Linked DNA regions of Sediminicoccus sp. KRV36. The protein of the gene in region 2 interacts with the protein of the main gene of each other region in a pairwise test. Links are inferred from orthologs where the notes say so. Each region holds a gene or a part of one and is shown on either strand. Other genes may lie near its edges.

What was found.
Region 1: the proteins of rho (region 2) and hfq interact in binary tests that used the Escherichia coli proteins (3 or more experiments, as listed by UniProt). The link is inferred for Sediminicoccus sp. KRV36 from one-to-one orthologs.
Region 3: the proteins of rho (region 2) and nusG interact in binary tests that used the Escherichia coli proteins (3 or more experiments, as listed by UniProt). The link is inferred for Sediminicoccus sp. KRV36 from one-to-one orthologs.

What each region holds. Positions count from the first base shown.
Region 1 is NZ_CP085081.1:3,051,512-3,058,395, forward strand. Bases 2,885-5,652 are described here. They hold hfq (RNA chaperone Hfq), read right to left. Parts: upstream 4,550-5,652; coding sequence 4,220-4,549; downstream 2,885-4,219. Other genes in these bases: LHU95_RS14355 (inositol monophosphatase family protein), read right to left, coding at 2,885-2,911; hflX (GTPase HflX), read right to left, coding at 2,908-4,215; LHU95_RS14370 (HAD family hydrolase), read right to left, coding at 4,637-5,335; LHU95_RS14375 (D-amino-acid transaminase), read right to left, coding at 5,332-5,652. In the rest of the region: LHU95_RS14335 (isocitrate lyase/PEP mutase family protein), read left to right, coding at 1-536; LHU95_RS14340 (haloacid dehalogenase type II), read left to right, coding at 533-1,246; LHU95_RS14345 (Rap1a/Tai family immunity protein), read left to right, coding at 1,360-1,761; LHU95_RS14350 (glycine zipper domain-containing protein), read left to right, coding at 1,761-2,072; more of LHU95_RS14355, read right to left, coding at 2,081-2,884; more of LHU95_RS14375, read right to left, coding at 5,653-6,204; LHU95_RS14380 (sigma-54 dependent transcriptional regulator), read right to left, coding at 6,215-6,884. UniProt on the Escherichia coli protein: RNA chaperone that binds small regulatory RNA (sRNAs) and mRNAs to facilitate mRNA translational regulation in response to envelope stress, environmental stress and changes in metabolite concentrations.
Region 2 is NZ_CP085081.1:44,334-51,383, forward strand. The notes cover bases 1,183-4,116. They hold rho (transcription termination factor Rho), read right to left. Parts: upstream 3,319-4,116; coding sequence 2,047-3,318; downstream 1,183-2,046. Other genes in these bases: LHU95_RS00210 (HD domain-containing protein), read right to left, coding at 1,183-1,200; LHU95_RS00215 (YMGG-like glycine zipper-containing protein), read right to left, coding at 1,261-1,524; hemJ (protoporphyrinogen oxidase HemJ), read right to left, coding at 3,514-3,969; LHU95_RS00230 (HAD family hydrolase), read right to left, coding at 3,966-4,116. Outside these bases: LHU95_RS23305 (GNAT family N-acetyltransferase), read right to left, coding at 1-649; more of LHU95_RS00210, read right to left, coding at 646-1,182; more of LHU95_RS00230, read right to left, coding at 4,117-4,487; imidazoleglycerol-phosphate dehydratase HisB, read left to right, coding at 4,561-5,184; LHU95_RS00240 (DUF2628 domain-containing protein), read left to right, coding at 5,184-5,591; imidazole glycerol phosphate synthase subunit HisH, read left to right, coding at 5,588-6,238; LHU95_RS00250 (GNAT family N-acetyltransferase), read left to right, coding at 6,235-6,837; hisA (1-(5-phosphoribosyl)-5-[(5-phosphoribosylamino)methylideneamino]imidazole-4-carboxamide isomerase), read left to right, coding at 6,834-7,050. UniProt on the Escherichia coli protein: Facilitates transcription termination by a mechanism that involves Rho binding to the nascent RNA, activation of Rho's RNA-dependent ATPase activity, and release of the mRNA from the DNA template.
Region 3 is NZ_CP085081.1:3,768,279-3,775,100, reverse strand. What follows is about bases 1,353-4,058. They hold nusG (transcription termination/antitermination protein NusG), read left to right. Parts: upstream 1,353-2,290; coding sequence 2,291-2,827; downstream 2,828-4,058. Other genes in these bases: LHU95_RS17865 (leucine-rich repeat domain-containing protein), read right to left, coding at 3,752-4,058; LHU95_RS17870 (hypothetical protein), read right to left, coding at 2,851-3,786; secE (preprotein translocase subunit SecE), read left to right, coding at 1,984-2,175; tuf (elongation factor Tu), read left to right, coding at 1,353-1,692. Outside these bases: LHU95_RS17905 (AMP-binding protein), read left to right, coding at 1-5; more of tuf, read left to right, coding at 505-1,352; more of LHU95_RS17865, read right to left, coding at 4,059-4,777; LHU95_RS17855 (DMT family transporter), read right to left, coding at 5,074-5,952; LHU95_RS17850 (transporter substrate-binding domain-containing protein), read left to right, coding at 6,057-6,782; LHU95_RS17845 (EAL domain-containing protein), read left to right, coding at 6,779-6,822. UniProt on the Escherichia coli protein: Part of the processive rRNA transcription and antitermination complex (rrnTAC). The complex forms an RNA-chaperone ring around the RNA exit tunnel of RNA polymerase (RNAP).

The DNA.
Region 1 (6,884 bases), 3.0 Mb from region 2 along the record:
AGGAAATGCCGAAGAAATGCGGCCACACGCCAGGCCGCAGCGTGATCCCGGCCGAGGACATGGTCCTCAAGCTCAAGGTCGCGGTCGAGGCGCGGCGGGATCCGAATTTCCTGATCGTCGCGCGCACCGATGCGCGCACCGGCCTCGGGCTGGAGGAGGCCATTCGCCGTGGCCGCATGTATGGCGATGCGGGTGCGGATATCGTCTTCATCGAAAGCCCGGAAACCGAGGCCGAGATGGTGGAAATCGGCCGTTCCATCAACAAGCCGCTGCTGGCCAACAACGTGGAGGGCGGCCGCACGCCCATCCTGACGGCGGCACGGCTGAAGGAGATCGGCTACAGCATCGCGATCTATCCGGGGGCCGGCTTCCTGGCCGTCGCGGCGGCGCTGGAACGCGTCTATGCGCATCTGCATGCGGTGGGCGACACCAATGGCCTGCCCGCGCAGGAGAGCTACGGCTTTGGCCGCATGTGCGAGCTGATGGGCTTCCCCGAGGTCTGGGAATTCGACAAGAAATGGGCGGTGAAGCCATGAACCAGGTCAAGGCTCTCGTCTTCGACGTCTTTGGCACGGTGATGGATTGGCGCAGTGGCGTGGCGCGCGAATTGGCGGGCTATCTCTCGGCGATCGGGCGCACCGACCTTGATCCCTTCCTGCTCGCAGATGCGTGGCGCAAGCGCTATCAGCCGGCGATGGAGGAATGCCGCTCCGGGCGGCGCGCCTTCACCCGGCTCGATGTGCTGCACCGGGAAAACCTCGAGACCATGCTGGCCGATCATGGTGTCACCGGCTGCAAGCCATCGGATCTGGATGCGCTGAACCTCGCCTGGCACAAGCTGGACCCCTGGCCGGATGTGCTGCTCGGCCTGCACCGGCTGAAGCGCAAATACTTCCTGGCGCCGCTCTCCAACGGCAATATCGCGCTGCTGGCGAACATGGCCAAGCGCGCGCGCATTCCCTGGGATGCCATCCTCGGCGCCGAGCCGGTGCAGGCCTACAAGCCGCAGCCTGAAGCCTATCTGCGCACCGCCGAGCTGCTGGCCATGCACCCGTCCGAGGTCTGCCTCGTTGCGGCCCATAACGGGGATTTGCGGGCGGCGCGCGCAGCGGGCCTGGCCACCGCCTTCATTCCCCGCCCGGTCGAGCATGGCGCGGGCCAGAGCATTGACCTGACGGCCGAAGACCCCTGGGACTGCGTGGCGGCGGATTTCACGGATCTGGCGGCCAGGCTGCATTGCGGGTGAGGTGATCCTGGCGCCCCGGGGCAACCGCCCCGGAGCAACCGCCCTGGGCAACCTGGGGCCGCCTCGCGTGTTGTCACCTCCATGCGGCCGCTCGGGCCGCTGGAGAGAGACCCATGAAACGGATGATTCCGGCCCTGGCCCTATTGCTGGCCAGCGGCACCGCCTTCGCCCAGCCCCGCCCCGTGGACCATGTGCAGACCGTGGCGGACCTCGCCGCCATCTGCGACCCCAGCACCACCGGCGTGCCGCGGCTGGAAGCGATCGCCTATTGCCAGGGCTTCCTGACGGCGGCCGGCCAATACCACGCGCTGATGAACCCGCCCGGCCGCCCCATCCGGCCGCTGTTCTGCGTGCCCAACCCTGGCCCCAGCATCGCGCAATCCGGCATCGCCTTTGCCCGCTGGACGCGGGAGAATCCCAGCTACGTCAACGAGCCCGCCCTGGATGGCATGCTGCGCTGGGCGCAGGCGAGCTTCCCCTGCCCCACCGAAACTTCGACGAGGAGGGCACGCTGATGCGCCGCATCCAAATGGCCGTCCTGCTCGCCGCTGGCCTCGGCATCTCCGGCTGTGCCGGAATGAATGACACCCAGCAGCGCACCGCCACTGGCGCGCTCGGCGGTGGCGCCGTGGGCGGCATCATCGGCTCCTTCACGGGAAATGCGGGGCTTGGCGCTTTGCTGGGCGCTGGCGTCGGCGGTGCCGGCGGCTACCTGTATGACCAGTCGCAGCAGCAGAGCGGCTACAACAATCGCGGCTATAACAACAATAACCGCGGTTACAACAACAACCGCGGCAATGGCTGGGGCCAGCAGCAGCGCTACTGAGCCAAGGGTCAGGCGCTGCCGAGCAAGGCTTCGCGCAGCGCCTGCCAGCCAGCGGCATCCGGCACGCAGATCAGCCCCCCCGCATGCTTGCGGGGGGAATAGGCGGTGCCGTCGAACTGCGCGGCATAGCCACCCGATTCGGCGTGGATCAGCACACCCGCCGCGTGGTCCCAGGGCATCAGGCGGTTGTAGAACAGGGCGTGCAGCCCACCCGTGACGGCCAGCCGGTACTCATGCGCCGCACAGCGGAAATTCAACGTCCCCGCCAACTGCGCGAGGCGCGGCAGTAGATGCGCCTTCTGCGCGGCCGGCAGGTAGCTCCAGGAAATCGCGCCCACCATCTCACTCAGGGGCGCGGGCGGGGCCACGCGGCAATCATGCCTGGCCCCCGCTGGCGTCTCGATCCAGGCCCCCTCACCGCGCAGGCCGATCACCGTGTCATCGCCCATCGGGTCATGGATCCACCCGGCGATGGTCTCACCCTGGTGCACGGCGGCCAGCATCACGCCGAACAGCGGCACGCCCGCCGCGAAATTCGCCGTGCCATCCACCGGATCAATGATGAAGCACAGCTCCGCATCCAGCATGCGGGTGAGTTGCGCCGGGTCCGCCGCCGCGGCTTCCTCGCCCATGATCATCGCATGGGGGAAGCGGGCCGAAAGGGCCGCCGTCAGGACGCGTTCCGCCGCTTCATCCGCCTCGGTCACCAGATCGAGCGGACTGGATTTCATGCGGATATCGCCACTGGCGAGCTTGCGGAAACGCGGCAGGATCTCGGCCTGCGCCACGCTGCGCAGCAGCACTGCGATCTCACTCGCCTGGCTTGCGGAAAACCTCATGGAAGCAACGCGTAGCGGGCGCGGTTGGCGGGCGAAATCCGCACGGTGAGGTGAATGCTTCCCTCCGCCTCATGCCGCTCCAGCACCTCGCCATGGCGGTACAGCCACGCGAGGCGTGATCCATCCTCGCTCGGCAATTCGAAGCGCTCCGTCACCATGCTTTCCGAGAGCCTGGCATCCAGCGTCTCCCGCAGCGCATCCAGCCCCTCCCCGGTCAGGGCCGAGACCGCGAGGCCGCCTGCCGCGCGGGAGGCGATGGCCTCCGGTCCGCCCAGCAGATCAGCCTTGTTCAGCACCTCGATGCAGCGGCCGCGCCAGCCGCCATCCAGCGGCGCATCGGCGCCTTCGGTCATTTCATCCAGCACGGCGTTCACGTCATTGCGCTGGGCCGTGCTGTCAGGATGCGCCACATCGCGCACATGCAGGATGATGTCGGCGGCGGCGACCTCCTCCAGCGTGGCGCGGAACGCCTCGATGAGCTGCGTCGGCAGATCGCTGATGAAGCCCACCGTATCGGAGAGGATGGCATGCCGGCCGGAGGGCAGCGTGATCTGCCGCATCGTCGGGTCCAGCGTCGCGAAAAGCTGGTCCTGCGCGTAAACCGCTGCACCGGTCAGCGCATTGAACAGCGTGGATTTTCCGGCATTGGTGTAGCCCACCAGCGCAATCACCGGATAGGGCACACGCTCCCGCGCCTTGCGGTGCAGGCCGCGGGTGCGGCGCACCTGCTCCAGCTCGCGCTTCAGCTTGATGATGCGCTCGCCGATCAGCCGGCGGTCAATCTCGATCTGGCTTTCACCCGGGCCACCCAGGAAGCCGAAGCCACCGCGCTGCCGCTCAAGATGCGTCCAGGACCGCACGAGCCGCGTCCGCTGGTATTCCAGATGCGCGAGTTCGACCTGCAGCGAACCCTCCCGCGTGCGGGCGCGCTCGCCGAAGATTTCGAGAATGAGGCCGGTGCGGTCAATCACCTTCGCCCGCCAGTCGCGCTCCAGATTGCGCTGCTGCACTGGCGTGAGAGCCGCATCCACGATGACGAGGCTCGCCTCCTGCTCCTCCAGTGCCTGGCGCACCATCTCGACCTGGCCTTCGCCAAGCAGGGTGGAGGGCCGGCGCTGGCGCAGTGGATGGATGGCGGAATGCACAATGGTGACGCCGATCGAAGCCGCGAGGCCGACCGCTTCGGCCAGCCGCGCCTCAGCCGCACGCGGCAGGCCGCCCGTGGGTGCGAATTCCAGGATGTTCGAACGTTGGGTGCGTTCGAAGGGAAGAATGACGGCGGCGCGCGTCGGCGCCGCCGCCACATCCTCAGTCTTCGCGGGCAGGGGCTGGCTCCCGGGACATGGTCAGCGTCGTCTCGCGCACGGGCGCACCGCCGGCAGGCGGTGCGGCCGCAGCACCCGCCGCCTGGGGGTCGAACAGCATGATGGGGGCACCGGGCATCACCGTGCTGATGGCATGCTTGTAGACGAGCTGCGTATGCCCATCCCGCCGCAGCAGCACGGAGAAATTGTCGAACCAGGTGATGATCCCCTGGAGTTTGACCCCGTTGACGAGAAAGACCGTCACCGGGGTTTTGCTTTTGCGAACGTGATTCAGGAACACGTCCTGCACGTTCTGGGATTTCTCGGCCATGATGGCCTCCTTCTTGTTTTTCGTCGCGGGCCGTTCAACGCGATGGTTGGGCCCGTCGCCTTGCCAATGATGAATGTCGGGCGTCCCGGATCACTTGTCCAGAGCGTGCAACCGGGCCGCGAGTTGCAGCCCGTCCGAAAAAGCCATGTCGGGCGCGCAGGCGGCAATGCCGCCATCATGCTCGGCATCGCCCAGCAGGACCGCCACGCAGCCGGCCGCACGGGCCGCCTGCATGTCGATCGCCGTGTCGCCGACATACCAGATGTGCGGCCCGGCGCTGAGGCCCATCTGCCCCAGTGCCAGATGCAGCGGCGCGCCGGAGGGCTTGTCGGCCACGGCATCGCCGGCGCCCACCACAGCCCTGAAACGCGCCTGCCAGCCCAGATGCGCAGCCTCGGCCCGCAGCAGCGGCCCCTGCTTGTTGGAGACGACGCCGAGCGGCAGATGCGTCAGCGCATCCAGCATGCCCAGCGTCGCAGGCAAGGGGCGGATCACCTGGAGATGCGTGGCGTGCACGGCATCATAGAAGATATCCCGCGCGCGCTCCCACTCCGCGCCGAAATGCTCGGGGAAGGAATCGCGCAGGGATTTGCGGACATTCGCCAGCACCTGCGTGCGGGTCCAGGCGGGCTTGCCGAAGGCGGCGAAGGCCGCGTTCAGCCCGGCCTCGATGGCTGCCCAGCCATCAATCAGCGTGTTGTCCCAGTCAAACAGGATCGCATCGGGCGTGGTGTGGCCCGCCCGATTCAGCTCTCCGGGCTTCGCCCTCCGACCATCGGGCGGGGTCACGCCGCATTCCCCAGGCCCGCATGCACATGGCGCGAAAACACGTCAAACAGCCGCCGCGTCACCGGCCCCACCTTCCCATCGCCCACATCCCGCCCGTCAATCCGCAGGATGGGCTTCACGAAGGAGGTGGCCGAAGTGAGGAACGCCTCTCGCGCGCCGCGCAATTCCTCCAGGCTGAAGGGGGCCAGGCTGTAGGGGATGCCGGCCGCCTCCATCTCCGCAATCAGCGCGCCACGGGTGCAACCGGGCAGGATCACCTGGTCCAGGTGGCGGGTACGCAGCACGCCTTGCGCATCCACGATCCAGAAGGAGGTGGCGGCCCCTTCCGTCACCATGCCGGTCGCTTCGTCAAACAGGATGGCCTCGGCCGAACCTGCCTCGCGCGCGGCCTGGCGGGCCAGCACATTGGGCAGCAGGTTCACGCTCTTGATGTCGCGCCGCGCCCAGCGCAGGTCCGGATGGGTGATGGCCGTGATGGTCCAGCGATCCACATCCTTCGGATAGGGCGGGATATGGCGGATGGTCACGACCAGGGAGACCGGAACCGGCACGCGCGGGAAGGCATGGTCCCGCCGCGCCACGCCGCGCGTCACCTGCATGTAGAGCAGCCCGTCCCGCACCCGGTTGCGGCGCGCCACCTCCATCAGCACCATCCGCAGCGCCGCGCGCGCCATCGGCATGGGGAGATGGATTTCGCCGAGCGAACGCTCCAGCCGGTCCAGATGGCGGGCCTCGTCAATGAAGTGGCCGCGATAGAGATGCACCACCTCATAGATGCCATCGCCGAACTGATAGCCCCGATCCTCGATATTCACCGAGGCTTCGCGCTGCGGCAGATAGGCGCCATTCACATAAGCGATTTTCGACATGGCTTCGAGTTTACGCCGTCCCGGACGCCCTGTCTTCCGCCTGCACGCCGAGGAATTTGAGCTTGCGGTGCAGGGCGCTGCGCTCCATGCCGACAAAATTGGCAGTGCGGCTGATATTGCCGCCGAAGCGCAGCAACTGCGCCTCCAGATATTGCCGCTCGAAAGCCTCCCGCGCGTCACGCAGGGGGAGCGTCATGATTTCGCTGGAGCGGTCGAGCCGCAGCATGGACGGCGCGGTCGAGACGATTTCGGGCGGCAGCGATTCCGCGCGGATCGGCGCACCGGAATCGCCGGGCGTCATGATCAGCAGCCAATCCATCAGGTTGCGCAATTGCCGCACATTGCCCGGCCAGTCATGGGTCTGCAGCGCGGCGATGGTGTCCTCGGCCAGGGCGCGCGGCGCGAGGCCCGAGCTTTCAATGGAGCGGGCCATGAAATGCCGGGCCAGGGCGGGCACATCCTCCCGCCGCTCGCGCAGGGCCGGCATCCGCAACGGCACGACGGACAGGCGGTAGAACAAATCCTCGCGGAAGCGCCCGGCCGTGATCTCCGCCTGGAGGTCCTTGTTCGTGGTGGCGATGACGCGGACATCCACCTTCACGCGCGTCGCCCCGCCGATGCGCTCGAAGCCTTGCTCCTGCAGCGCACGGACGATCTTGCCCTGGGTTTCCAGCGGCATG
Region 2 (7,050 bases):
CAAAGAGCTGCGTGGCGCCATGCGCCGCCGCCCAATGGGCGGCGGCGCCGATCATGCGCTGCGCCAGGCCGCGCCGGCGGAATTCCGGCCGCACCGCGAGGTCGAAGACCCCGCAGAATGCGCCGTCGCTGGTGGTCGCCATGGCGGCTGCGGCAACGCCATCCTCGCGCAGCACCAGCCAGGCGACGGGAATGGCGAATAGCGGCACCGCTTCCAGCTTCTCGGCCCGCCGCGTCGCGGATTGGTATTCCGCCGTACCAATCACCTCCAGCCAGGTCGTGTCCGGCGCCGCGAGGAACTCGACCGCGGCATCGGCCCGGGCCACCGGGCCGAGCGGCCCGCAGGTGACCAGGCTCTCATCGGCCTCCTGCCAGCCATCCTGCCGCAGAAGCCCCTCCAGCCCGGCCGGATCGAGCGGTGAGGAGCGAAAGCGCGGCTTCAGCCCCAGGCGCCGGTAATGCGCCTCGATGCGGGCGACACGCGGTACGAGATCCGGATCGGCGGCCGGGTCGAGAGAGGCGGCGGCATTGGCGCGGCCTGTCCCGCCCAGGAAGGCCTTCACGACGAAGGGGCCATCGAACAGCACGCGTGGGGCAGGCAGGGCATTGAGCGTCGCGCGTTCCAGGGCGGCGACGATCCCGGGCCTCACGCCGCTTCCCGCGCCAATTCGGCCATGGCCGTCTGGTAGGTCCTGTCGAACAGCGCTTCCAGCCCGGGATTCACGCCGCGCAGCCCGGCCGCCACGCGCCCGGCCCAGCCGACATACTCGACGCGCCGCGCATGGTTCCAGGAAGCGGGCGGTGCGGCCACGATGGCACGCAGGTTGGAAATCTTGTCGGCCAGCTTCACCATCTTCGCCGCGGCGGATTTCTTCGGCGCCTGCGAAACCTGAAGGCCCTTGCGGATCTCCTTGGGCAGGCTCTTGTCATCCGAGACTTCGGCCACGATGGCCGCGACTTCCGCGCCGAAACGCGCGGCCAGTGCTTCCAGCGTCACGGGCTCGGGGTCATTGTCGCTATCCTCGACCGTATCATGCAGCAGGGCCGCGATGATCGCCGCCTCGGGCGCGTCATGTTCGGCGAGGATCTGCGCGACCTCGATCGGGTGGTTGATATAGGGCTCCGCCGCGGCGCCCTTGCGGCGATGCGTGGCATGGACGGCGGCCGCGAAACTCGCGGCCGCCAGGATCTTGGCGCTCATCGGCGAAGCCTCAGCCGCGCATTCGCGGAAATCCGCGCATCAGGAAACTCCTTGGAGAGGCTACTTGTAGGGCTGCTGGTAATATTGCTGCTGCGGCGGGGGCTGCGGCGTGGTGATCACGCCGGTGGCCGCGCCGACCGCGCCACCCGTGATCGCGCCGATCGCCGCCCCACGCCCGCCGCCGGCAATGCCGCCGATGGCCGCGCCGGTTCCGGCACCGATCAGCGCCCCGCCCGCCGCACGCTGGCCGGGATCATAGGGGTTGGTGCAGGCGCCCAAGGCAAGAAGCGCGCTGATTCCGAGGGCCGTCAGAACTGGTTTCATCGTGTTGTCCTTCCACACGTTACACGCGGGCATCGTTCAGGCGAATCGTGGCAGCAAGATGGAGCAGCGCGAGGGCCCGCCAATCCCGGCATCAATTCCCGGGATGATTGGCCGTTTCGCGTCGCGCCGGCAGAATATACCACGGAACGGGTGGTGCCGCGCCATAGCCCGGCGCGGCTCCGCGGTAGGGGCGCGCCGGCGCGCATCCGACGATCAGACCGAGCAACGGGATCAGCAGAAGCGCGCATTTGGCCATGGGCGGACACTGGTGGTGAAAGGTGGCGGGAAAATGGGCGATCCGCGCTGCCCTGCATTGCCGGCAGCAGCGCCCCTCACGGCCCTGCTCTGACTGCGCCCTGCTCTGACTGCGCCCTGCTCTGACTGTACCTTGCGATGACAGAGCGCCGCCATGACAGAGAACTGCGCTCTGTCTCCGCCGCGCGCGGCGGAGACAGGCCGCGCCCCCCAGCCGGATCGCCCCTCCGCCCGCTTGCGCCGACGGAGGGCCTCAGCCGGCCAGTGTCAGGTGTTCATCGCGTCGAAGAAGTCCTGGTTCGTCTTGCTGTATTTCAGCTTGTCCGTCAGGAATTCCATCGCGTCCTGCGTGCCCATCGGGTTCAGGATGCGGCGCAGCACCCACATCTTGCTGAGCGTGCCACGATCCACCAGCAGCTCCTCCTTGCGGGTGCCGCTCTTGGTGATGTCGATCGCCGGGAAGACGCGCTTGTCGGAGAGCTTGCGGTCCAGGATGATTTCGCTGTTGCCGGTGCCCTTGAACTCTTCGAAAATCACCTCGTCCATGCGGCTGCCGGTATCAATCAGCGCGGTGGCGATGATGGTGAGCGAGCCACCTTCCTCGATGTTGCGCGCGGCGCCGAAGAAGCGCTTCGGCCGCTGCAGCGCATTGGCATCCACACCACCCGTCAGCACCTTGCCGGAGGACGGCACGACGGAATTGTAGGCACGGCCCAGGCGGGTGATGCTGTCCAGCAGGATCACCACGTCGCGCTTGTGCTCGACCAGGCGCTTGGCCTTTTCCAGCACCATTTCCGTGACCTGCACGTGGCGCGTCGCCGGCTCGTCGAAGGTGGAGGCGACGACCTCGCCCTTCACCGTGCGGGCCATGTCGGTCACTTCCTCGGGCCGCTCGTCAATCAGCAGCACCATCAGGAAGACGTCAGGGTGGTTGGCCGTGATGGATTTGGCGATGGATTGCAGCATCACCGTCTTGCCGGTGCGCGGCGGGGCGACGATCAGCGCGCGCTGTCCCATGCCGATGGGCGCGATCAGGTCAATCACGCGATGCGTGTTGTCCTTCTGCTGGCCCTTGGGCACCTCGACACCCTCGATTTCCATCTTCAGGCGGCGCGTCGGGTAGAGCGGCGTGAGGTTGTCGAAATTGATGCGGTGGCGCAGCGCCTCGGGCGGCTCGAAATTGACGGCATTCACCTTGAGCATGGCGAAATACCGCTCGCCATCCTTCGGTGCGCGGATCTGGCCTTCCACCGTATCGCCGGTGCGCAGGCCGAAGCGGCGGACCTGGGCGGGGCTCACATAGATGTCGTCGGGGCCGGGCAGGAAATTGGCCTGCGGGCTGCGCAGATAGCCGAAGCCATCGGACAGGATTTCCAGCGTGCCTTCGCCATAGATCGCCTGATCGTTATCGGCGAAGGTCTTGAGAATGGCGAACATGATGTCCTGCTTGCGCAGGATGGAGGCGTTCTCGACGCCCAGCTCCTCCGCAAAGGCGAGGAGTTCGGGCGGCGTCTTCGCCTTGAGTTCTGAGAGGTGCATGCAGCATCCGAAATATAAGTCGCAGGGGAAACGCCGGGGGCGAGGAAATGGGGGCCCCGAGATTCGCGCCACGCGATGAGCATTGGCGGATTCGGCGATCGGGAAGGAGGGATCGGCCCGTCAGGCCGACGCGGAGGAACCTAGGGATGCGGGGCCCCCGCGTCAACAACCTTGTCAAGGGAAATTTACGACGCCTCAGAAGGGCTTCACGATCACCATGATGACGATGACGATCATCAGCAGCGTCGGCACCTCGTTCATGATGCGCCAGTGACGCTGCGGAAAAAGGCGCTCATCACGCTCGAAGGCCTTGCGGTGCTTCGCCAGGTACATGTGGAACCAGGTCATTCCCAGCACGCAAGCTAGCTTCACGTGCCACCAGCCGGAGGTCCAGGAGACCACGCCGGGTGTGGCCACCAGCACAAGGCCAAGCAGCCAGGTCACGATCATGCTGGGGTTCATGATGGCGCGCAGCAGAAGCCGCTCCATCTTCTTGAAGCGCTCATGCTCCACCCCACCGCCGGGGGCGATTTCGCAGTGATAGACATAGAGGCGCGGCAGGTAGAACAGCCCGGCCATCCAGGCCATCACCGCCATCAGATGGAAGGATTTCACCCAGAGATAGGCAGGCGCCAGAACGTCCAAGATCAGTGTTCCTTCAGGATGGCGGCGACGAATGCATCGAGGTTATCGCCGGGAAACAGATGGCCGGGAATCCCTGCCGCGGCGGCGGCCTGCATGTCGGTCTCGCGGTCGCCGATCAGGAAGCTGCCTTCACGGCGCAGCGGGAAATGCGCCAGCCAATCCTCGATCATCCCGGCACCCGGCTTGCGGCGTGGGCTGGCGCGGCGATAGCGCTCGGCCTCGGCCTTCTCGTGGAACGGGCAATAGGCGAAGCCATTCAGCAGGGCACCGGCTGCCTTGGCCTCCGCCGCCATCCAGTGATGCAGGCGGCCCACGGCGGCTTCGTCATAATAGCCCCGCGCCACACCCGCCTGGTTGGTGACGATGCAGACCGCGAGGCCCGCCGCATTCAGCCGGCGCAGCGCGGCCATCACGCCGGGCACCCAGCGCACCTCCTCGATGCGATGGGGATAGCCGGTATCCTCGATCAGCACGCCGTCGCGGTCGAGGAACGCGCAGGCGCGCCGGGGGGCATCCATCTCCATGCGTCGCGGATAGCATGAAGCCGTTGCGCTCGCACGCTGGCCTTCTCGCCCCGAGGGGATTAGAGGTGCGCGCATGCAGTCCGCCGCACCCACGACCGATCCGGCCCGCCGCGCCGAAATCGCCCGCAAGACCGCCGAGACGGAGATCCACGCCCGGCTGAACCTCGACGGCACGGGCCAGGCCGAGATCACGACCGGCATCGGCTTTCTCGACCACATGCTGCACGCGCTCACGCGGCACGGCCTGCTGGACCTGGCGCTGACCGCCAAGGGCGACCTGCATATCGATTTCCACCACACGGCCGAGGATTGCGGCATCGTGCTCGGCCAGGCCATCCGCGCCGCGCTGGGCGAGAAGCGCGGCATCACGCGCTTCGGCCATTGCCTCATGCCCATGGATGAAGCCCTGGCCGAATGCGCCATGGATATCTCGGGCCGCCCCTTCCTCGCCTGGAATGTCACCTTCACCCGCGACAAGGTGGGTGAAATGGATACCGAGCTGTTTGAGGAATTCTTCCGCGCCCTGGTGATGAATGCCGGCCTGACCTGCCACATCACCCAGAAGGCCGGCACCAACGCGCATCACATCGCCGAGGCCTGCTTCAAATCCTTCGCCCGTGCGCTGCGCATGGCGGTGGAGCCTGATCCGCGCCAGCGCGGCGCCATCCCCTCCACCAAGGGCGTGCTGGAGGCCTGATGCGGAGCTGGACCGTCCATCTCCCGCCCGGCACCGCGCGCGGCTCGGTCCCCGCGGCCGGCCAGATCCAGGCACCGATCCTGATTCCGGAGGGGTTTTCGCTCTGGGCGGTGATTTTTGGCCCCTTCTGGCTGTTCTGGCATCGCGCCTGGCTGGCGGGCCTGGTGGTGCTGCTCGGCCTGGTTGCTCTGAACCTTCTGCCCGGCCCCTATGGCACCGCGCTGGCACTCGCCGCCCATCTCCTGCTCGGCTTCCAGGCGCAGGATCTGCGGCGCTGGACCCTCGCGCGGGGCGGCTGGACGCTGGCACATCTGGTGCAGGGGCGCGACGCCGAGGGCGCCCTGGCCCGGCTGCTGCAGGCCGAACCCCGCCTGCTGCCCCTCTATGCCGGGGAGGTCGCGCGATGAAGATCGCCGTGATTGATCCCGGCTCGGGCAATCTCGCTTCCGTGCGGCGTGCGCTGGAGCGCGCCGCCGATGGCCCCGTGACCGTCGAGATCACCCGCGAGCCGGAATCGCTGTTCACCGCCGACCGCATCGTGCTGCCGGGCCAGGGCGCCTTCGCCGCCTGCCGCGCCGGGCTGGAGGGCATGGTCGCTGCCCTGTATGAGCAGGTGCAGGTGCGCCGGAAGCCCTTCCTCGGCATCTGCGTGGGCCTGCAATTGCTGGCCGAGCGCGGGCTGGAGCATGGCGCCACCCCCGGCCTCGCCTGGCTGCCGGGCGAGGTGGCGGAGATGGACCCCCGCGCGCCCGATGGCACGCCGCTGCCCCTGCCGCAGATGGGCTGGAACACGCTGGATTTCACGCCCGGCAGCCATCCGGTGCTGGAGGGTCTGCTGCCCGGGGATCACGCCTATTTCGTGCATTCCTACGCCTGGCGCGGCGGTGAGCCCGCGGATGTGATCGCCACCACCGGCTATGGCGGCCCGGTGCCCGCCATCCTGGGGCGGGACAACATCATCGGCACGCAATTCCATGTCGAGAAAAGCGCCGCCGTGGGTCTGCGCATCCTCGGCAATTTCCTGCGCTGGCAACCCATGCGGGGGGCGGCATGAACACCGAACCCGCCCCCCCTGTGCCTGATGTCGTGCATCGCCTGGAGGTGGAGCGGGTGGACATGCTCGATCCGCATGATCTGGCCGATCTGTGCGAGGCGACCAACGCCGCCATCGTGGAAGGTGGCGGCTTCGGCTGGGTGGAGGCGCAAAGCCGCTCGGCGCTTGAGCGCCATTTCCGCGGCGTCATGCTGGTGCCCGAGCGGGAATTCTTCGTCGCGCGCCTGGATGGCGAGGTGGTGGGCAGCGCGCAGCTGGTCCGCCCACCCCGCAACAACGAGGCGCAGGGCTTCACCGCGCAGCTCACCCACGCCTTCATCGCCCCCTATGCGCGCGGCTTCGGCCTGGCGCGGCTTCTGGTGCGCCGCGTCGAGGAACGCGCGGCGGCCATGGGGATCCGCGTGCTCAACCTCGATGTCCGCGCCACGCAGGAAACCGCGATCACGCTGTTCGAGCGCCTGGGCTATGTGCGTTGGGGCACCCACCCCGCCTATGCCCGCGTGGGTGGTGAGACGGTGGCCGGGTATTTCTATTATCGCCTCATCGAATTGCCCGGCGGGCGCAGCAATGCCGATGCCCTGGGCCGGATCAAAGCATGAGCGGCTTCACCCTCTATCCCGCCATCGACCTCAAGCAGGGGCGCGTCGTCCGGCTCCAGCGCGGCGATATGGCGCAGGCCACCATCTATGCCGAGGACCCGGCGGAGCAGGCGCTGCGCTTCGCCGCCGATGGCTTCACCTGGCTGCATGTGGTGGATCTGGATGGCGCCTTCGCCGGCAAGCCCGCCAATGCCGAGGCGGTCAGCCGCATCC
Region 3 (6,822 bases), 3.7 Mb from region 2 along the record:
TCTGAGCGCATCGCGCGGCCCATTGCGAGGGCGCTGATTGACAGGCTGCCGCGAAACCGCTTGAACCCGCCCGCTTCCATCGGACGAGCGGACACCCGGTTCTGGGGTGACCCGCCTGGCTGTGCGGAGGGGTGCCCGAGTGGCTAAAGGGGACGGACTGTAAATCCGTTGGCTTGCGCCTACGCTGGTTCGAATCCAGCCCCCTCCATATTCCCCGGTGGCAGCGGGTTTTCGTCGCTTGCGGCGAGGCTCTTGAGCTAAATCCGTCCTGTCCCGGACGAAAGCCGCCCTCGGGCGGCGGATGCCGGGGATCAGCAGGGCGGCAAAGTGTCACACCGCCGCGGCGCGGGTGTAGCTCAATGGTAGAGCACCAGCCTTCCAAGCTGGCTACGGGGGTTCGATTCCCCTCACCCGCTCCACCCCTTCCAGGGTGGGGGTGGTGCTCCCAGGCAGGCTCCCTCGCGCCCTTGCGGCTTCTGGAACGATCATTCTCGGAGCTTTTCAATGGCCAAGGCGAAGTTTGAGCGGAACAAGCCGCACTGCAATATTGGGACGATCGGCCATGTTGATCATGGCAAGACGTCCCTGACGGCGGCGATCACGAAGGTGCTGGCGAAGTCTGGTGGTGCGTCGTTCACGGCGTATGACCAGATTGACAAGGCGCCTGAGGAGCGTGCGCGCGGGATCACGATCTCGACGGCGCATGTGGAGTATGAGACGGCGAACCGCCACTACGCGCATGTGGATTGCCCTGGCCACGCCGACTACGTGAAGAACATGATCACGGGTGCGGCGCAGATGGACGGCGCGATCCTGGTGTGCTCGGCCGCCGATGGCCCGATGCCGCAGACGCGCGAGCACATCCTGCTCGCCCGCCAGGTGGGCGTTCCCGCGCTGGTGGTGTTCCTGAACAAGATGGATCTGGCCGATCCTGATCTGGTCGAGCTGGTGGAGATGGAGCTGCGCGAGCTGCTCTCCTCCTACCAGTTCCCGGGCGATGACATCCCCATCATCAAGGGCTCGGCCGTGGCCGCGCTCGAAGACAAGACGCCCGAGATCGGCGAGAACGCCATTCTTGAGCTGATGGCGGCGGTGGACAGCTACATTCCGCAGCCCGAGCGCGCGATTGACCGCCCCTTCCTGATGCCGGTGGAGGACGTGTTCTCGATCTCCGGCCGCGGCACGGTGGTGACGGGCCGCGTGGAGCGTGGCGTGGTGAAGGTGGGCGAGGAAGTCGAGATCATCGGCCTGAAGGACACCGTGAAGACGGTGGTCACGGGTGTGGAGATGTTCCGCAAGCTGCTGGATAGCGGGCAGGCGGGCGACAATATCGGCGCGCTGCTGCGCGGCACGAAGCGTGAAGACGTGGAGCGCGGCCAGGTTCTGGCGGCTCCGGGTTCGATCAAGCCGCACTCGAAGTTCAAGGCCGAGGCGTATATCCTGACGAAGGAAGAGGGTGGCCGCCACACGCCGTTCTTCACGAATTACCGCCCGCAATTCTACTTCCGGACGACGGATGTGACGGGGATCGTGCAGCTTCCCGAGGGCGTTGAGATGGTGATGCCGGGCGATAATGTCTCGATGGATGTCGAGCTGATTGCGCCGATCGCGATGGATGAGGGGCTGCGCTTCGCCATCCGCGAGGGTGGCCGCACCGTGGGTGCGGGCGTCGTCGCCAGCATCTCGAAGTAAGCGCGTTGACGCGGGCACGGACCTGCGGCAATCAGACGTCGGCGCGGGGTGATGACATCATCCCGCGCCATGCAGGGGCGTAGCTCAATTGGCTAGAGTGCCGGTCTCCAAAACCGGAGGTTGTGGGTTCGAGACCCCCCGCCCCTGCCACTCTTTTTCGACATTCTGCGGCCGGGAGTGGCCACCGAATGGCCTCCCCCCATCCCCGCCAGGTGGTCGGCACGTTGCAAGACGGCCGCTGACATGCTTTCAGGGGGCACCACCCGCGGCACTCATCAGGAAACCGGAATTTTGGCCAAGATCAATCCCGTTCAATTCTCCCGGGAAGTGCGTCAGGAAGTTGCGAAGGTCACTTGGCCCTCGCGGCGTGAGACGCTGATCACGACTGGCCTCGTTCTGGCCCTGTCGTCGCTCGCGGCCGTGTTCTTCCTGGTGGTGGACCAGATCATCCAGCTCGCGATGAGTTGGATCTTCGGGTTCTGACGTCTGATGGGCCGATGGAGCTGGCTCCTGGGTTCCAGGCGCCAGGATCGGGCCGCAGGCTTTTCTGATGTGACCGCGCCCAAGGGTGCTGGATTGTGAAGCGAGGTTCTGGCCGATGGCCGATAAGCGTTGGTATGTCGTGCATGTCTATTCGGGCTTCGAGAAGAAGATCGCCGAGCAGATCCGCGCGCAGGCCGCCCAGTCGGGTCTTGCGGACCGGATCGAGGATATTCTCGTGCCGACCGAGCAGGTGGTCGAAGTGCGGCGCGGCCAGAAAGTGGATGCCGAGCGCAAGTTCTTCCCCGGCTATGTGCTGGTGAAGATGGAAATGACCGACGACACCTGGCACCTGGTGCGCGACACGCCGAAGGTTACGGGCTTCCTCGGCGCGCGCAACAAGCCGCAGCCCATCACCGAGGCCGAGGCGATGCGCATCGTCAACGCCATGGTCGAGGGCGCCGAGAAGCCCCGCCGCCCCGCCGTCCTCTTCGAGGTGGGCGAGCAGGTGCGTGTTTCCGACGGTCCCTTCACGAGCTTCAACGGCACGGTGGAGGAAGTGGACGAGGAGAAGGGGCGCCTCAAGGTCAGCGTCTCGATCTTTGGCCGCTCCACGCCCGTCGAACTCGAATACGGGCAGGTCGAGAAGCTCTGAGCCGCGTCGGGGGCCTTTGACCCCTAGCGAGTATCACCCGGGTCAGGCTGGCGCTTGACCCAGTCGAGAGTGCGGTTCAGCCAGCCGAACCCCTGAAGCTTAGCGAGGCGACGCAATGGCGCCTCCTGCCTCAGGAAAAGGGCGCGTTGCTCGATCAGGCGTGACCTTGCAACATCCCATCCGGCGGCGGCGGCGCGGTCCAGGCCTTCGGTGATCACCGTTTGCACGGCCGAGAAGGCCTTGGTTTTTTCTACCGCCTTCAGCAAACTCCACGAGGTTACCCCCCCAGCAATCATACCAGGCGGCCCTCCGACCGCGGTCCCGATGAGCGGCAGTGAAATTGCTGTTGCGCCGGCACCGAGCGCGATCACGACGTTTCGCGTCATGCTCACACTGGTCGCGGCATCGCGAGGCGTATTCGGGCCTTGGCTGACCTCCAGCGCCGCGTCCCGGATCATTTCACCCACCGCGGGCTCAGAGAGATCAGGGCGGGCAACCAGGGCCTCGCCCAGGGCGAGGCCGGCCTCCCGGACAGCGCCCACATCCTCCGTCGTCATCTGGATCAGCGTCTGGTCGGCCAGCATCTCCGTGCCATCGCGCGAGGCAAGGACGAAGGGCGGATGCAATTGGAGCAACGTCCCCAGCGTCTCATCCTGCAGGGCCGTGAGGTCGGGCACATCGGCGCGTCCGGCCTCCAGCGCAGCGCGGGTGGCGCGCTCCGCGTTTTCTAACTGGATTCCCGCAGCAAAGAGACGCGCGAAGTCGACCTCCGTAAGGGGCTGATCCACCAGAGCCTGATACCGCTCCGCTGCCCGCTCTAGTCGTTCATTGCGCTGATTGGCCGGTTGGCCGCGCAGCGCCGCCAGGAGTTCTATGGCAGCTTCGCGAACGGCCGGATGAAGGGCTTCCAGCCTCGCGCGGTTGTTACCCGCAGTATCTAGCTCTCGCGGCGTGGCCATCGCGAGCCGACCATCGCGTGCGAGAACGACCACCGGGCCGGCGCCTGAGGTCGGCGAGCGGCGCTAGGTCGGCGACTTGCGTTCGAGAGCAGTCGAGGTGTTGGAGTTGAGCCAGGCCGGCAATCGGCGCAAAGTCGGCGACTTGGGTCCGGGAGCAGTCGAGATGTTGGAGGTTGGTGAGGCCGGCAATCGGCGCAAGGTCGGCGACTTGGGTCCAGGAGAAGTCGAGATGTTGGAGGTTGGTGAGGCCGGCGATGGGCGCAAGGTCGGTGACTTGGGTCCCCCAGCAGCTGAGGCGTTGGAGGTTGGTGAGGCCGCCGATCGGCGTGAGGTCGGCGACTAGAGTCTGGGAGCAGAAGAGGTGTTGGAGGTTTGTGAGGTCGGCGACTTGGGTCCCCCAGCAGTAAAGGTTTTGTAGGTCGGTGAGGCCGCCGACCGGCGCGAGGTCGGCGACTAGGGTCTGGGAGCAGTAGAGGTATTTTAAGCTGCTTAGGCCGGCGATCGATGCGAGGTCGGTGACTTGGGTTTTCCAGCAGCTGAGGTGTCGGAGGCTATATAGGCCGGCGATCGGCGCGAGGTCGGTGACTTGGGTCTGGGAGAAGTCGAGGTTTTGGAGGTTTGTGAGGCCGGCAATCGGCGTGAGGTCGGCGACACGCGTGCGGGAACAGTCGAGGTATTGCAGGTTGGTGAGGCTGGCGATCGGCGCGAGGTCGGCGACCTGGGTCCGGGAGCACTCGAGGTGTTGGAGGTTAGTGAGGCTGGCGATCGGCGCGAGGTTTGCCAGCTGGTTTGGTCCTAGCACCGGACGGTCCGAAGGAGCCGAATGCCAGGGTTGACGGGCAAGCCGCAACTCCCGAAGCCACGTAAGCTCGCCAATCTCCGGCGGCAGCACTGAGAGGCCCAACTCGGCGAGGTCGAGCACGCCGGCTTTCTGGTGCGCTTCCTCGGCGATAAGTTGCCTTGCGATCTTCAGGCCTTCAGAATTTGGCATGCTTGAAGGTTACCACTGCGAGGGCGTGTTTCCCAGCTTCGTGCCACCTGACGCGAAGGCTTGGGGCTGGCCTGTCAGCGACGGCGCCGAGAAGCCCCGCCGCCCCGCCGTCCTCTTTGAGGTGGGCGAGCAGGTGCGTGTCTCCGACGGCCCCCTCACCAGCTTCAATGGCACGGTGGAAGAGGTGGACGAGGAAAAGGGCCGCCTGACGGTCAGCGTCTCGATCTTCGGCCGTTCCACGCCCGTCGAAATCGAATACGGCCAGGTCGAGAAGCTCTGAACCGCGTCGGGTGGGGCTATCTGCCCCGCCCGCCGGTCTGGCTCCAGCCGATATAGAGCCCGGCCGCCGCGATGATGGCCGCACCCACCCAGGTCAGCGCGTCGGGGAATTCGCTGAACAGCAGCCAGCCCACCGCGACCGAGCCGAGCAGCTGGAAATACTGGAAGGGCGAGAGCACATTGGCCGGCGCATAGCCGAAGGCCCGTGCCACGCAGTAATGCCCCAGCGCGCCCAGGATGGCGACGCCGCAGAACAGCCCCACATCCCCCAATGAAGCCGGCGCGGTCCAGACGAAGGGCAGCACCAGGAACATCCCGAAGCCGCCGACAAAGGCCGAATAAAGGGCCGAGGTCTCGGCCGGATCAATGCCCGCGATTCGCCGCGTCAGGATCTGATAGACGCCATAGGCGGTGGCGCTGATCAACACGAAGATCGAGGCCCAGTTGAACAGCGCGGTCCCCGGCCGGATCACCACCAGCACACCCAGGAAGCCGATCAGCAGGGCCACCACGCGCCCGCGCGTCGTCCGCTCGCCCAGCATCGGCCAGGCGAGGAGGGCGACGATGAGCGGCGCGGCCAGGCTGATCGCCGCCGCCTTGGCCAGCGGAATGAAGCTGATCGCGTAGAAGAAGTTCAGGTTGGAGGTGAACAGCATGGCCGAGCGGAACAGCTGCAAGCCCGGCCGGCGCGTGCGGAACAGCGCCAGCCCCATGCGCGGCATGAACAGCGCCGAGAGAAACAGGATATGCCCGAAGGCCCGTGCCCAGCTGATCTGAAGGGAGGAGTAGTCCTGACCCAGCAGCTTGGCGAAGCCGCCCATGACGGGAAACAGCAGACCCGCGGTCAGCATGAACAGGATGCCGAGCAGAAAGCGCGGCGGGGCGGTGGAAGACACGGGGGCCAGGATGCTGCCGGGCGAAGCGCGCGTCCAGCCATGTCAACGCGGCATTAACCTGCGCCGGTGTTCCCTGCCGCCCTCATATCCTGCAGGAACATCCCATGCGGCGCCGCGCGCTGATCGCCCCACCGGTGTTGTTGGCGGCCCCCCTGGTCCTGGCGCGGCCCGCGCAGGCCCGTGGCGCGATCGAGCTGGTGACGGCCGATCACCGCCCCTATGCCATCGCGGAAGGGCCAGAGCCCGGCTTCGTGCTGACCCTGGTGGCGGAGATGTTCCGAATGATCGGCCTGCAGGTGGTGTTCCGCTTCCTGCCCTGGCCCGAAGCCGAGGCGCGTGCGGCGTCGCTGACTGGCCGCGCCATCGCCCCGCTGCCCCGGACCCCCGCGCGGGAAGCGCGCTTCCGCTGGGCCGTTGCGCTGTTTGACGACCCCAGCGGCTTCGCCAGCCTGCAACAGCGCCCCCCCGATACCCTGGCCGAAGCGCAGACACTGCCGCGCATCGCCGTGCTGGAGGGCAGCTGGCATGAGGGGTTCCTGCGGGAGCGGGGCCTGGCCAATCTTGTGCCGATGCCGGGCTGGCCCGAGGCCCTGGCCGCGATGCGCGGCCATTCGGTCTCCGCCTGGTTTGGCGCATTGCCGCTGCTGCGCAGTCATCTGGGCCGCGTCGCCCAGCTTGGCCGCCCGGTTGTCGCCCAACCCGCCTGGCTCGCGCTGAACCCCGCCACGCTGGACATCCCGCTGGTCGCCCTCAGCGAGGCCCATGCCGCGCTGGAGGCGGATGGCAGCCTGAGCCAGATGCTGCGGCCCTTCCTGGGGGCTGCCGCATGAAGACGCGGCGTCGCAGCGCCCTGGATGCGCGCTTTGCCAT